Regions from separate parts of the Actinoplanes sp. NPDC051859 genome, predicted to be linked through region 2. Evidence: riboswitches for the same ligand, from Rfam matches in the RefSeq annotation. Region 2 holds a riboswitch; the other holds the start of a gene.
The links. A riboswitch is a leader RNA that binds a small molecule or an ion and turns the genes downstream of it on or off. The one in region 2 is predicted to bind cobalamin.
Positions count from the first base shown of each region.

Region 1 (6,911 bases), on a different contig from region 2:
GTACTTCGTTCGCGGCCTCGTCGGCATTCGGCAGCCGCACCTCGAGGCCGCTCCCCCGGAATGGATCCCGGTCAGCGCTGGTGTCGCCGGCGCGGCTGTGGTGATCCTGGCGGCGTACCTGAGTTTGCGTCCGGGCCGTACGCCGCGGCACATGCCCAGCACCGAGATCCTTCAGCTGCGCGACCTCGTCGCCCGACACGGCGGTCAGGACTCGCTCAGCTACTTCGCTCTGCGCGACGACAAGACGGCCATCTTCTCCGAGACCGGCAAGGCCGCCGTCTGCTACCGCCAGGTCAACGGGGTCAGCCTTGCCAGCGGTGACCCGATCGGCAAACAGTCGGAATGGCCCGGCGCGATCAAGGCGTGGCGCGACGAGGCGATCGCCAACGGCTGGACCCCGGCGGTGCTCGGCGCGGGGCAGGCCGCGGCGCGGGCGTACGACCGGGCTGGCCTGCGGGTGCTGGAGATCGGCGACGAGGCCATCCTGCACACCGGCGAGTTCAGCGTGGAGGGCCGACCCATGCGCGGCGTCCGACAGGCCGTGCACCGGGTGCAACGGGCCGGTTACGAGGTGCGAATCCACCGGGTCGGCGACGCGGCACCCAGCACGATGGACGAACTGGCCGCGCAGGCCGAGCTGTGGCGCGACGGACCGGTGGAACGCGGTTTCTCCATGGCACTGGGCCGATTCGCCGACCCGACCGACCTCGAATACCTGGTGGCCGAGGTGCGTGACGCCGAGGGCCGGCCCGCCGCGGTGCTGGGTTTCGTGCCGTGGGGCACCGACGGACTGTCGCTCGACCTCATGCGCAAGGACCCGAACACGCCGAACGGCATCTTCGAGTTCCTGGTCGTGGAGCTGATGGCCCGAGCCGAGGCGCTGGGCGTCAAGCGTGTCTCGCTGAACTTCGCAATGTTCCGGGCCACCTTCGCCCGGGGTGAGCAGCTCGGGGCTGGACCGCTGCTGCGCGGCTGGCGCGGTCTGCTGATGGCCGCCTCCCGCTGGTGGCAGCTCGAGCAGCTCTACCGGGCCAACGCCAAGTATCAGCCGGACTGGACGCCTCGGTTCCTCTGCTACCCGCGCGGCCGAGACCTGCCGCGTGTCGCCCTGGCCGCGGCCATCGCCGAGGGATTCGTCACTCCGCCGGGACAACGCCGACCGGCCCCGGCACGATCTGCCGCGGCGATCGTCCCGACCGTCCTGCCCGAGCCCGCCGCCGCAGAAACGAGTGTGCCCCGTTGAACAGCATCGTCATCACCAGCGGCTGGCTGATCGCCCTGCTCGGCGCCCTGACGGTCCTTGCCGCCGTGGCGACCGCGAAGTTCTGGGACCGCGGCCGGTTCCGCACCGCGCACCGGGCCGCCGGCCTCATCCTCGTCCAGCTGTTGCTGCTGCTCAGCATCGGCGCCGTAGTGAACAAGCAGGCCAACTTCTACGTCACCCTGGGCGAGCTGTTGGGACAGAGCGCACCCGACGGGTACGCCGCCACGATCCCGCACAACGCCCCGCGGCTGACTTCCGACAACACGGGTCACGACGCCATCGCCCGGTGGATCGCCGAGCACCCGGGCGGCGCCGACAAGGGCACGGTGATCCCGGCGATGTTGACCGGCGCCCGGACGGGCTATCACCTGCCCGCACAGATCTACCTGCCGGCTGGCTACACCGCTCCCGAGGCCGCGCGGCGGGACTATCCCGTGGTGATGTTCCTGGCCGGCTATCCGGGCACGGTGGACAGCTGGCTCAAGACGATGGGCGTCGGCGCAGCCCTGGACAAGGCGATCAACGCTCGGGCTCTGCCACCGATGATCGCCGTCCTGCCCGAGCAGGACCCGGTCCGCGGCAAGGACAGCGAGTGCGTGGACTCGGCCACCGGGGTCCGCGCCGACACCTTCCTCACCTCCGATGTGCCGGAGATCCTCACCCGACATTTCCGGGCGGCCAGCGGTCCCGAGAACTGGGCCGTCGCGGGCTATTCGACCGGCGGCTTCTGCGCCTTCAACCTGGCCCTGCGGCATCCCGACAAGTTTTCCGCGGCAGCCAGCCTCTCCGGCTACTTCCGGCCCATCATCGACCGCTCCACCGGCGACCTCTACCAGGGCGACCTGAACCTGCGCCGGGCCAACGACCCCCGGCTGACCATCAACGAGCGCCGGCCCCGGCCCATGCATCTGTTCCTGTCCGCCGGGCTCGGCGACAAGGAGGCGCTGGCAGACCTGCACGCCTACCGGCCGCTGATCCGTACGCCGGACGTCGCCACCGTCTACGACAGCCGCCCGGGCGGCCACAACTTCGCCACCTGGAACGAAACGCTCCCGGCGCTGTTCCAGTGGCTCAACGGCTGGCTCGCCGCGCACCCCGACCGCGGCCAGCAACCGGACACCCGGACCAGCTGACCAGATCAGAGCGGCCCGGCGCGGATGGGCAGGTGCCCAGCCGCTAGGGTGGGCGCGCCGTGGTGTTCGGGAAGCCGGTGTGATGCCGGCGCGGCCCTCGCCACTGTGATCGGGATGCCGGAGGCCACCACAAGGTCACTGGGCGCAAGCCTGGGAAGGCCGGCCATCGGCGCACCACCCGTCAGCCAGGAGACCGGCCACGGCACCGTTTCGACCCGTCCACGAGGTGCTGGAAGGTGGTCCCGCTGTGCGGTCCTCCCTGTCCTGGCGCGTAACCGCGCCGCTGTCCGTCCTGTTCGTCCTGCTCGCCGGGTGCGGCGCCACCGATGCGCCGAAGGCCGCGCCGGGGGCGTCCGCGGGCGGGCCGGTCACGCTCGCCAACTGCGGTACGCCCGTCACCATCGCCAAACCGCCGACGCGGGCGGTGACCATGAACCAGCCGGCGACCGAGATCATGCTCGCGCTCGGCCTGCAGGACCGGATGATCGGCACGGCCTACCTCGACGACGCCATCCTGCCCGAGTACGCCGCCGCCTACGCGAAGGTGCCGGTGCTCGCCAAGGAGTACCCGGCCAAGGAGAAGCTGCTCGACACCGAGCCGGACTTCGTCTACGCGTCGTTCGCCAGCGCATTCGGCACCGAGGGTGTCGGTGACCGGGCCGAGTGGCAGAAACTGGGCGTGAGCTCGTACGTCTCGGCGGCGGGCTGCCCGAAGGAGACCCGCCTGGCAAAGCTGGCCCTGACCGACGTCTTCACCGAGATCCGCGAGATCGCCGCCGTGTTCGGGGTGCCGGACCGGGCCGAGCAACTGATCGCCGAGCAGCAGGCCCGGATCGTCAAGGCCAAGGCGAGCGGCCGGGACGCGAAGGTGTTGTGGTGGGACGCCGGCACCGACGCTCCGAGCGTCGGCGCGTGCTGCGGAAGCCCCGGCATGATCATGGCCGAGGCCGGCGTCACCAATGTGTTCGCCGAGCTCACCGGCTCCTGGGCTGACTCGAGCTGGGAAGCCGTCGTGGAGCGGAACCCGGACGCGATCGTGTTGATCGACGCAAGTTGGGACCCCGCCGCCGCCAAGAAGGCGTTCCTGGCGAAGCACGCCACGCTGAAGGACCTGCCCGCGGTCAAGAATCAGCGGTTCATCGTCGTCCCGTTCTCCGCCACGTCGGCCGGCGTGCGCAACGTGCTCGCCGTCGAGGCGCTGACCGCGGGGCTCGCGAAGGCCGGCAGCTGACTCCGGTCAAGGTCGGCGTTCTCGCGGTCGCCCTGGTCCTCTCGGTGGGTGCGGCGGTCACGGTCGGACCGGCCGACCTTTCCCTGCGTACGGTCGGCGAGGTGATCGCCGGCCACCTCGGGCTGACCACTGCCGACGTGCCGCTGATGCGCGACCACATCGTGTGGGAGTTGCGGCTGCCGCGGGTGCTCGGCGCCGCCGTCGTCGGGGCCGGGCTGGCCGCGGCGGGTGCGGTGCTGCAGACCGTGACCCGCAATCCGCTCGCTGACCCGTACCTGCTGGGGGTCTCGTCCGGAGCGTCCCTCGGCGCGGTCGCGGTCGTCGTCCTGGGCGTCGGTGGTGGGGTTGCCGCGCTCAGCGGCGGCGCGCTGATCGGCGCGCTGGCAGCGTTCGGGCTGGTGATCATCGTGGCCGGCGGGCGGGCGGCGCTGCGGCCGACCCGGGTGGTGCTCGCCGGGGTGGCCGTCGCCCAACTGTGCGCGGCGCTCACCACGTTCGTGATCATCTGGGTGGCGGATCCGCACGCCACCCAGTCGATCACCTTCTGGCTCTCCGGGTCGCTGGCCCGGGTCGACTGGACCGCGCTGGCCTGGGCGGCACCGGTGCTCGGCGCCGCGCTGCTCGTGATCGGCGCGCAAGCGCGGGCGCTCAACGCGTTCGCCTTCGGGGAGGAATCCGCCGCCACCCTCGGCATCGATGTCCGGCGGGTCCGGCGGGTGCTGCTGATCACCACCGCCCTGGTGACCGCCGTCCTGGTCGCGATCAGCGGCGCGATCGGCTTCGTGGGGCTGATCCTGCCGCATGCCGCCCGCCTCTTCACCGGTCCCGATCATCGGCGGCTGCTGCCCGTCGTGGTGTTGGCCGGCGCGATCTTCATGATCTGGGTGGACGCGGCCGCCCGGACAGCATTCGAGCCGCGAGAGCTACCCGCCGGGGTCCTCACCGCTCTGCTGGGCGTGCCCGCTTTCGTCTGGCTGCTCCGCCGCCGAGAGGTGCGCTGATGCTCGAGATCAACGACGTGTCCTGGTCGGTGCCCGCCGTCCACATCCTCGACGAGGTCACCTGCGCTGTGCCGCCCGGTGCGCTGGTCGGGCTCCTCGGCCCGAACGGTTCCGGCAAGACGACGCTGCTGCGGGTGGCGGCCGGCCTGATCCGGCCGGAGCACGGCCGCGTGTCGCTGGGCGAGTCCGACCTTGCCACGCTGTCCTGGCTCGCCATCGCCCGACGGACGGCGCTGCTGGCTCAGCACGCCGAGACCGAGCTGGACCTGACAGCGCTGGACGTGGTGCTGCTGGGGCGTACGCCGCACCGAAGCTCGCGCTGGGCCGATGGTGACACCGACCGGGCGGTCGCGGTCGAGGCCCTCGCCCGGGTGGACCTGGCCGGGTGGGCGGATCGTCGCTGGCAGACCCTGTCCGGCGGGGAACGCCAGCGCGTGCAGCTTGCCCGGGCACTCGCCCAGGAGCCGGAACTGCTGTTGCTCGACGAACCCACCAACCACCTCGACATCGGCCACCAACTGCAACTGCTGCATCTGGTACGCCGCAGCGCTGTCACCGCCCTGGCCGCCCTGCACGACCTGAACCTGGCGGCGATGTTCTGCGACACGGTGGTCGTCCTGCACCACGGCCGGGTCGTCGCCACCGGTCCGCCGCAGTCCGTCCTGACTCCCGCGCTGCTCGCCGAGGTTTACGAGGTCGATGCCGAGGTCACCGTGCACCACGGCCGCACGACCATCACGTACCGGCCGCCGACATGATCGTTTTGCTGATCGCCCGGTCGGTGACCCACCACGGCGGGCACGAAGCGGTGCACCGGCTGGCCGCCGCCGCGGCTGCGGAGCTGGAGCTGCCAGTCCGGGCCTGCTTTCTGGACGGCGCCGAACCGTCCCTGCACGCTGCCCTGGACGAGGTCCCGCCGGACGACGACGTGCTCCTCGTCGGTGCTCACCTGCCGCCGGACCGCTACCTCGACACCTGGATCCGGCGAGCGGTCGCGCACTGGTGCACCACCCGCGATCGGCGGCCCCGCATAGCCCTTTCCGCCCCACTGTCCACCCAGCCCGCACTGATCCGCGCGGTGGTCGAGGCGGCCGCCGGTCCCTCCGTGCCGCTCGGTGGCAATCCCGGGCCGTTCCGCAGCCCAGCCTGGTCGCAGCTCACCACGCACCGGCGGCACGTCCTCATCTGCCGCGGGCCACGCTGTACGGCGTACGGCGCGAACGAGGTGGCCGCTGCCCTGAGCGGCCGGCTCGCCGAGCTTGGTCTGGGCGACGACGACGTGCTCGTCACCGCGACCGGCTGTCTGGCGCCCTGCAATCTCGGCCCGTTGGTCGTCGTGCACCCCGAAGACACCTGGTACGAACGGGTGGACGCGGACTCCGCCGTACGGATCACCGAGCACCATCTTGTCCGGGGCGAGCCGGAGATCGCGGCGCGGCCGTCGCGGCAGTGAAGCAGCCAAGGTGCTTACAGGTTGCTACCAGCCAATTCGAGGTTTCCCAGCTCAGGGCCGGTTTGTGCCAGCCGAACTGTCTCACTGTCAGCAACATTGAGCGGGGGAGTATAGAAATGGGCACGAGCGCTACAGCAGCCGGAAAAGGTTCCCGGTCCATGCAGTGGCTGGTCCTCGGTGGCGTAGCCGCTCTGGGCGTCGCTATGACCAGTAGCGGTGTTTTCGCGTCGTGGGTCGCAACGGCTCAGTCGACGACCGGCACCACCAAGGCCGCCACCGTCAGCCTGGTGCACAACGACACCAACGGCACCGTCTTCAGCAGCGGCGTCAACGACCTGCTGCCCGGCGACTACCTCTACCGGTACGCGAACCTGGTGAACAGCGGCGACCTCGCCCAGGACTTCACCGCCACCCTGTCCGGCGGGGGCGCGCTCGCCGCCGCGGGCGGTCTGCAGTTCGCGGTCGACTCGTGCTCCGTCTCGTGGGCCAACGACGGCAGTTGCAGCGGCACGCTGCTCCCGGTGGCAACCGCCCGTGACGTGGCCGGTTCGGCCGGGGTCGCGCTCGGCCAGGTCGCCGCCGCGGGCTCCGCGCACCTGCGCTACAAGTTCCTGCTGAACCCGAGCGCCGACCAGGCGACCTTCCAGGGCAAGACCGGCACGATCTCGGTGACCATCGGCGGCAGCACGCCGGTGACCGGCGGCCGGAACCGCACGGCGGGTTAGTGATGGGAAAGCGTCGTCCGGCGGCCTGGCTGGTAGCCATGGTCGCCGGGCTGCTCCTCGTCGCCGGCGCACCGGCGGAGGCCGCGGTGTCGTGGACCAGCTCG
Region 1 is NZ_JBITBX010000011.1:11,188-18,098, reverse strand. It holds gene ACIA1L_RS25430 (phosphatidylglycerol lysyltransferase domain-containing protein) at 1-1,243, shown strand, start outside; gene ACIA1L_RS25425 (alpha/beta hydrolase) at 1,240-2,397, shown strand; cobalamin riboswitch at 2,441-2,614, shown strand; gene ACIA1L_RS25420 (ABC transporter substrate-binding protein) at 2,645-3,628, shown strand; gene ACIA1L_RS25415 (FecCD family ABC transporter permease) at 3,673-4,629, shown strand; gene ACIA1L_RS25410 (ABC transporter ATP-binding protein) at 4,629-5,387, shown strand; gene ACIA1L_RS25405 ((2Fe-2S) ferredoxin domain-containing protein) at 5,384-6,082, shown strand; gene ACIA1L_RS25400 (TasA family protein) at 6,241-6,807, shown strand; gene ACIA1L_RS25395 (hypothetical protein) at 6,810-6,911, shown strand, end outside.
Region 1: it holds a riboswitch for cobalamin, as region 2 does, so the genes downstream of both, ACIA1L_RS25420 (ABC transporter substrate-binding protein) here and ACIA1L_RS17385 (ABC transporter substrate-binding protein) in region 2, are expected to answer to the same signal.

Region 2 (6,911 bases):
CCGGATGGCCGCGTTCCTCGACCCGGGCGGCGCGCCGTTCAGTGTGTGGCAGCCGGGGAGCATGCGCGGGGCCGAGGTGTTCGACGTGCCTGGCGCGTTGACCTGGAACGAGTTGGCAACCCGGGACGCGGAGCGGGCCGCGGCGTTCTACGGGGCGGTGTTCGGGTGGCTGGGTCGGGAGATCTCGGTGGGTGGCCGGCCGTACCTGGCTTGGGAGTTGGGCGGGGAGATCGTGGCGGGGATGCGGGTGCTGGACGGGTCCTGGCCGGCGGACCTGCCACCACACTGGATGGTCTATTTCTCGGTGATCGACTGCGCCGAGGCCGCCGGGTACGCCGGTTCGCTGGGTGGCCGCGTGCTCCGAGCGCCGGCGAGCCTGCCGATCGGCCGCTGCGCGCTGCTCGAGGACCCGCAGGGCGGCGCCTTCGCCCTCCTGCAGAGCGCTAGTTCCTGACCGGCACGACGAGGGGGCCATGCTCGCCGTCGATGACGCGTACCCGGGCCAGGTAGTGCTGGGCTAGCAACTCCGCGGTCAGCACTTCACGGGCGGTGCCTTTGGCGACGACCTTGCCGCCGGCCAACAGGACCATCCGGTCGGCGTATTCACCGGCCGAGGTCAGGTCGTGCATGGTAGCCAACACGGTCAGGCCACGTTCCGCGCGTAGCCGGTCGACCAGTTCGAGCACCTCCTGCTGGTGCCCGATGTCCAGCGCACTGGTCGGCTCGTCCAGCAGCAGGATGCGCGCCTCCTGGGCCAGGGCGCGCGCCAGGAAGACGCGTTGCCGTTCGCCGCCGGAGAGCGTGTCCAGCCGGCGGCCGGCGAACGGTTCCAGGTCGAGCGCGGCCAGCACCTCGTAGACCTGGGCCAGATCGGACGCCGACTCGCGGCCCAACGGCGGGATGTGCGGGCTGCGGCCCAACAGCACATAGTCGAAGACCAGCATGCCCGACGGCACGATCGGCGACTGGGCCACCGTGGCGAGGGCCCGCGCCCGTTCGCGGCGGGACAGCTGGTCCAGGGCGGTGCCGTCGAGCAGGATCGAGCCGTCATAACCGACGAGGCCGCCGACTGCCCGCAGCACTGTCGACTTGCCGGCGCCGTTCGGGCCGATGACGGTGACCCATTCGCCGTCAGCGACGTCGAGGTCCACACCGTCGACGATCAGCGCACCGCCGAGCCGGATCCGCAGGTCCCGCACCGCGATCATGTCTGGGTCCGGCGCAGGACGATGGCGAAGAACGGCGCTCCGAAGAACGCGGTCACCACACCGATGGGGATTTCGGCCGGGGCTGCCACGGTCCGCGCCACCAGATCGGTCAGCGCCAGAAACGCTCCGCCATAGAGCAGCGCCAGCGGCAGGATCGACCGGTAGCTCGGCCCGGCGAGCAGCCGCAGCGTGTGCGGCACGATGATGCCGACAAAACCGATCAGCCCGGAGACGGACACGGCCGCCGCTGTGCCCAGCGACGCGGCGATCACCAGCAGATAGCGGCTGCGCTGTGGATGCAGCCCCAGGCTGGTGGCTTCCTCGTCGCCGACCGTCAGGACGTCCAGCTCGCGGCGGTGGATGAGCACGATCACCCCCGTCACGACGGCGTACGGCAGCACGACCAGCACATCGTGCCAGCCGGCGGTGGCGAGCCGGCCGAGCAGCCACGCGTACACCTCGCGCAGCGACTCGGTGTGCCGCTGCATGAGGAACGTCTGACCGGCCGCCAGGAACGCGGAAACGGCCACCCCGGACAAAATCAAACTCGATGGGGTACGCGCGCGCCCGCCGGAAGCCCCCAGCAGCCAGGTCAGCGCCACCGCCGCCACCGCACCAATGAAGGCCGCCAGTGGCACACCCATCGGCAGGTTGGCGGTGACGTCACCGGTGCCGCCGCGGAAGGCGATGACCGCGGTGACCCCCAGCCCGGCGCCGGCCGCGACGCCGAGCAGGTGCGGGTCGGCCAACGGATTGCGGAAGACCCCCTGGTAGGCGGCACCGGCCAGCGCCAGCAGCGCGCCGACCAGGAGCCCGAGGACGACCCGCGGCAGGCGTAGCTCGGTGATGATCGCGACTTCGCGCTCGGTGAGACCACTGTCCAGGCGTACCCCGGGAATCAGGTTGAGCAGCTCGGCCGCGACTGCGGCAGGCGGCAGCACGACCGGCCCGATCGCGACCCCCACGACCAGGGCGACCGCCACGGCGACGATGCCCCCGACCAGCCAGCCGGCCCGCAGGCCGGCGGGCCGGACCGGCACGCGGGAGGTTGCCGGCATTGGTTACGGAGCCTTGGCGACCGCGTCCGCTACGGACTGCACGAGGTCCACGACGCGCGGCCCCCAGCGCGAGGCGATGTCGTCGTCCAGGGCCACGACCTGCTTGTTCTTCACCGCGGCGATCCCGGCCCAGCCCTTGCGCTTGGCCACGGTGTCCGGCGACTGCGCGCAGCACTTGCTGTCCGCCAGGAACACCATGTCCGGGTCGGCGGCGATCAACGCTTCCTGGGAGAGCTGCGGGTAGTCGGTCTTGGCGCCGTCGGCGACGTTCTTCAGGCCGAACATGGTGAAGACCGAGCCCACGAAAGTTTTCGACGTCACGGTGAAGAACGTCGGGTCCAACTCGTAGTAGTAGGTCAGCTCCGCGGTGCGCGCCGGCACGCTCTTGACGATCTTGTCGATCTGCGTCTTCATCTGCTCGACCAGCGCCGTCGCCTCGGCCGGGTGCCCGGTCAGCGTGCCCAGCTCAGTGATCTGCCGGTACGAGTCGTCCAGCGTCTTCGCCGCGGGCGTCACCAGCACCGGGATCTTCAGCTTGGTCAGCTGCTCCACGATCTTGTTCAGGTCGTCGGAGAGCACCACCAGATCCGGGTTCTTAGCCGCGATCGCTTCGGCGTTCGGCTTGAAGCCGGACAAGTCCGACTTCGGGGCGTCCGCCGGGTAGTTGGACTGGTCATCGACGGCCGCGACCTGCTTGCCCGCATCGATCGCGAACAGCATCTCGGTCGCGGTCGGCGCCAGCGAAACGATCTTCTCAGGCCGCTTGTCCAGCGTCACCCCACCCGCTGTCGCGGGGAAGGTGCCAGCCGCGGCACCCGCACTCGCCGTGGGCTTGGTGTCCGCACCCGTCTCGGTGCCGCTGCCACCGCAGCCGCCGAGCATCAGAGCGGTAGCCGCGATAGCAGCCGTCAAAAGCCGTCTCATCCAAACCTCCTGCCGGGCATCGCCGGCCGGGCTCGGCAGGCGAGGCGCTCTTCCAACGAGAGCGCGGAATCGCGACCGACGCGCAGGCGACCTGGCTTCGCCCGGGAAGAGGACTTCACAGTTGCGGGACAGCGCCGGAATCACACCGACTTCGCTGCTACGCGGTCAGGTTGACGCTATCCCACGCCCCCGCAGCCCGTTCAGCAGACGCCGCCTCCCGCCCGTTTCGGAGCACCCTGCCGCGATCTTCCGGCGCGCCCGAAATGGCGCGGCATGACCGCCCGGCAACCTCCGACGTGAGCCGGCAAACAGCGGCAGCTTTGGGCCGCGAGGCGGTGGCGGGTATGAAGTAGGGTCGCGGCGCACCTAGAAGCTGGACAGCACCACGCGGGGGAGTGGCTTTGTCGCGCACCGAATCCATGGACGTCGCACGCGCAGGCCGCGGCTGGTCTGTGCGAAAGTCCGAAGGATGCGCGGCCGCCTTCGGTGCGGTCCTGGCCATGGCCGCCTACTGCGTCGCGCTGTACGCCCGCAACACGTACCCGTTCGGTTCCGAGTCGCGGGCCGTGAACGATCTGGCCAACCAGTTCATCCCCTTCCACGCCGTTCTCTGGGATCTGGAGCACGGCGAGGCCAGCGGGGACCTGCTGTTCAGTTGGAGCAGCGGCTACGGCGTGCCGTTCCTCGGCGAGTTCTTCACCTACCTCGGCAACCCGTTCTCCTGGCTGGTCGGGATCTTCCCCCGGGACATGATCGACCTACCGGTCTTTCTGGTGACGCTGTTCAGCATCGGCCTCGGCACCGCGCTCATGACTGTCTTCCTCGGCCGCTTGCAGCCCGGTTCGCCGTGGGGCCGGGCGCTGCTCAGCGTCGGCTATGGACTGTCCGCCTGGGTGGTCAACGACGGCACCTACGACCCCATGTGGATGTGGGGCATTGTCGGCCTGCCGCTCATCCTCCTCGCGATGGACCGGTGCCTGAAGGGACGCAACTGGGTGGTGGGGAGCCTCCTAGTGGCACTCGCCTGGGCCGGCAACTTCTACACCGCGGCCATGGCAACGATCGCCGCCGTGGCGGTGCTGCTGGTGCGGCTGATCCTCGCCGACGACCCGCTGACGGACCGGCTCCGCATCCTGTTCCGCGCGGGACTCATGACCGTGACCGGGGTGCTGCTCACCGCGCCCGTGCTCACCGTCGGCATGCTGGCCAGCAAGGGTTCCCAGCCGCCGCCACCGGCGTCCTTCCGGGGCACACCCGATGCTCTCGCGGTGCTCGCTCAGCTCCTCCCAGGCGGCCGTGCCGACCAGAGCATGCCGAACTTCTTCATCGGCATCCTGGGCCTGCTCCTGGTCGCGGCCTTCCCGTTCCACCGCAAGGTCACGTGGCAGGAGCGAACGGCCTGGCTGGCTCTTCTGGTGCTGGTCACCGTGTCCCAGCTCTTCGAGCCCGGCGTCCTGCTATGGCACGGGTTCGCCCTGCCCAACGGCAGTCCCTTCCGAGCCGCTTTCGCCGTCTCCGGCCTGCTCGTCATGATCGCCTGGCTGTCCCTCGCCCGGCGGCCGGGCCCCGTCGCTGTACTCGCCGGCGGCGGCCTCACCGGGGCCATCCTGCTGCTCTGCCAGAACCAGGGCTCGGTCCGGGAAGGCACCTGGCTCACCGTGCTGGTGGGTGGCCCGGTGCTGATAATCGCGCTGCTCCTGCTGCACTGGCGGCGGGCGGACCGGCCACGGCTGACCGCCTGGTCCCGGGCCACAGCGGCAGTGCTCTGCACAGTCGGCGTCTTTCTCGGCACGGCCTATTCCGCGTACGTGCCGGATGCGATCCGCGCCGACATCCCGTTCTTCAACCCGTTGCCGAGCATGACCGAGGCGTCGACCCGCGCGGCGTTCGCCGACGTGCAGAAGTCACGCCAGTGGCCGCAGCAGCGGACCGAGACCGGGCCGCACCGGTTCGCCAACAACGATCCCGCGCTGCTTCGCGCTGAGGGCTCCCGCTACTACAGCAGTTACCTGCCCGCGGTGACCGCCGAGGCGCTCCAAGGACTCGGCATCAGCTGGACCATGAACGGACGGCACATCCACAGCCCGGAGGATCCAGTCACCCGCGCGCTCATGGGTGTGGGCGGCTATCTCGAACGCTCATCGGGACCGCAGGGCTACACCCTGATGCCCGGCGACCCCGCCGCGCCCCTGGTCACGGTGCGTCCCGCCGGCACGGCGAGCGACGCGGTCGGAGATTCCGTTTTCGCCCGACAACAGGCGCTGCTGGGCGCCTCCGTGTACGACATACCCGAATTGCGGCACACCGACGGGCCGGTCTCCGTGCGGACCCCGGGCGGCTGGCAGATCCCGGTCGTCAACAAGGGAGAGCGCCGTACGGTGCTGTCGGCCCGCTGCGCGCCCGGCAGCGAGGCGTTCTTCTACGCGAGATGGTTCGCCGGTTGGGTCAAGGGGCCGAAGGGCGATGCCAAATTCGACGGCACCCAGTCGATGAACAGCAATCCCCTGCAGTCGCTCGGCATCGTGCCCGCCTCGGGAGTGGTGCGACTCGAGATGAGTTCCTGGCGCACGGCCCAGGAGGTGCCGGCCGGCGTACTGGGTTGTCTCGATCGCGGCAAATTGACGGCTGCCGTGGCTCGGCTGCGCGCGACCGGTGCGACCCGGGTCGCGGCGGGCGGGCACACGATCAGCGCGGACCTGCCTGCCGGCAGCACCGGGACGGCCGTGTTGGCGGTCACCGCCGTCGAGGGCTGGAGCTGCTCGGTTGACGGCGGCAGTGCCGTCACGCCGACGTCCTTCCACGGATTCATGAGCGTGCCGCTGACCCGCGGAGCCTCCCGGCTGGACTGTTCCTACCAGCCGCCGGGCTTGCGCATGGGCCTGATCGTCAGTGGGGCGGCGCTCGCATTGCTGCTGGCGGCCCTGTTGCTGAACCGGTTCGGGCGGCGGTGGACAACCGCTGCTGCCGGCCCCGAGATGCCGGGGCAACGGCGGCCCGGGCACGACACCGCAGCGGACGAGCAGAGCGTCAGCGTCGGGGCCTGATCAGCGTACGGGGTCGGGACCCGGGACGAGACCGTCGGAGTGGTCCCGCTGGTGCGGCACCTCGGCGGCATCCCGGTGCGTCAGGATGCGCCGGGACAGCAGGAAGGTCACCGGGATCGCGGCCATGGCGGCGGCCAGCGGAGCGATCCGCTCGTTGACTCCGAACCACTCGACCAGCACGAAGACGCCGACCGACGTGACCACGAAGTTCGTCAGGTTGGTCAGCGGGAACAGCAGGAACTTCCGCCAGGTCGGCCGGGTGCGGTACGTGACGTAGGTGTTGAGGAAGAAGGAGCCCACCATGCTGATCAGGAACGCGATCACGAACGCCGGGTAGTAGGGCAGCCAGGAGTGCAGCGCGAGGTAGAGCGCGTAGAAGGTCCCGGTGTTGATCACACCGACCACGGCGAACTTGATCAGCTGAGCCAGCTGGACCGGCATCAGCGAGCCCGCCCCAGGGTGGCTACCCGGCTGTCGCTCTTCGGCCCTTGCGGGGCCGTCGCCCGCTGCGAGACGAACGCGAGGCTGCCCGCGCCCTGCCCCCGGAAGGCTTCGCGGGGCACGTTCGTCTCCTTGATCAGGAAGTGCGGGCGCCGCTTCGACTCGTAGTAAATGCGTCCGATGTACTCGCCGACCAACCCCAGCATGGCCATGTGCAGCCCGCCGAGACCCACGAT
Region 2 is NZ_JBITBX010000006.1:141,877-148,787, reverse strand. It holds gene ACIA1L_RS17400 (VOC family protein) at 1-454, shown strand, start outside; gene ACIA1L_RS17395 (ABC transporter ATP-binding protein) at 444-1,208, opposite strand; gene ACIA1L_RS17390 (FecCD family ABC transporter permease) at 1,205-2,266, opposite strand; gene ACIA1L_RS17385 (ABC transporter substrate-binding protein) at 2,270-3,190, opposite strand; cobalamin riboswitch at 3,257-3,399, opposite strand; gene ACIA1L_RS17380 (YfhO family protein) at 3,691-6,234, shown strand; gene ACIA1L_RS17375 (GtrA family protein) at 6,235-6,675, opposite strand; gene ACIA1L_RS17370 (glycosyltransferase family 2 protein) at 6,675-6,911, opposite strand, start outside.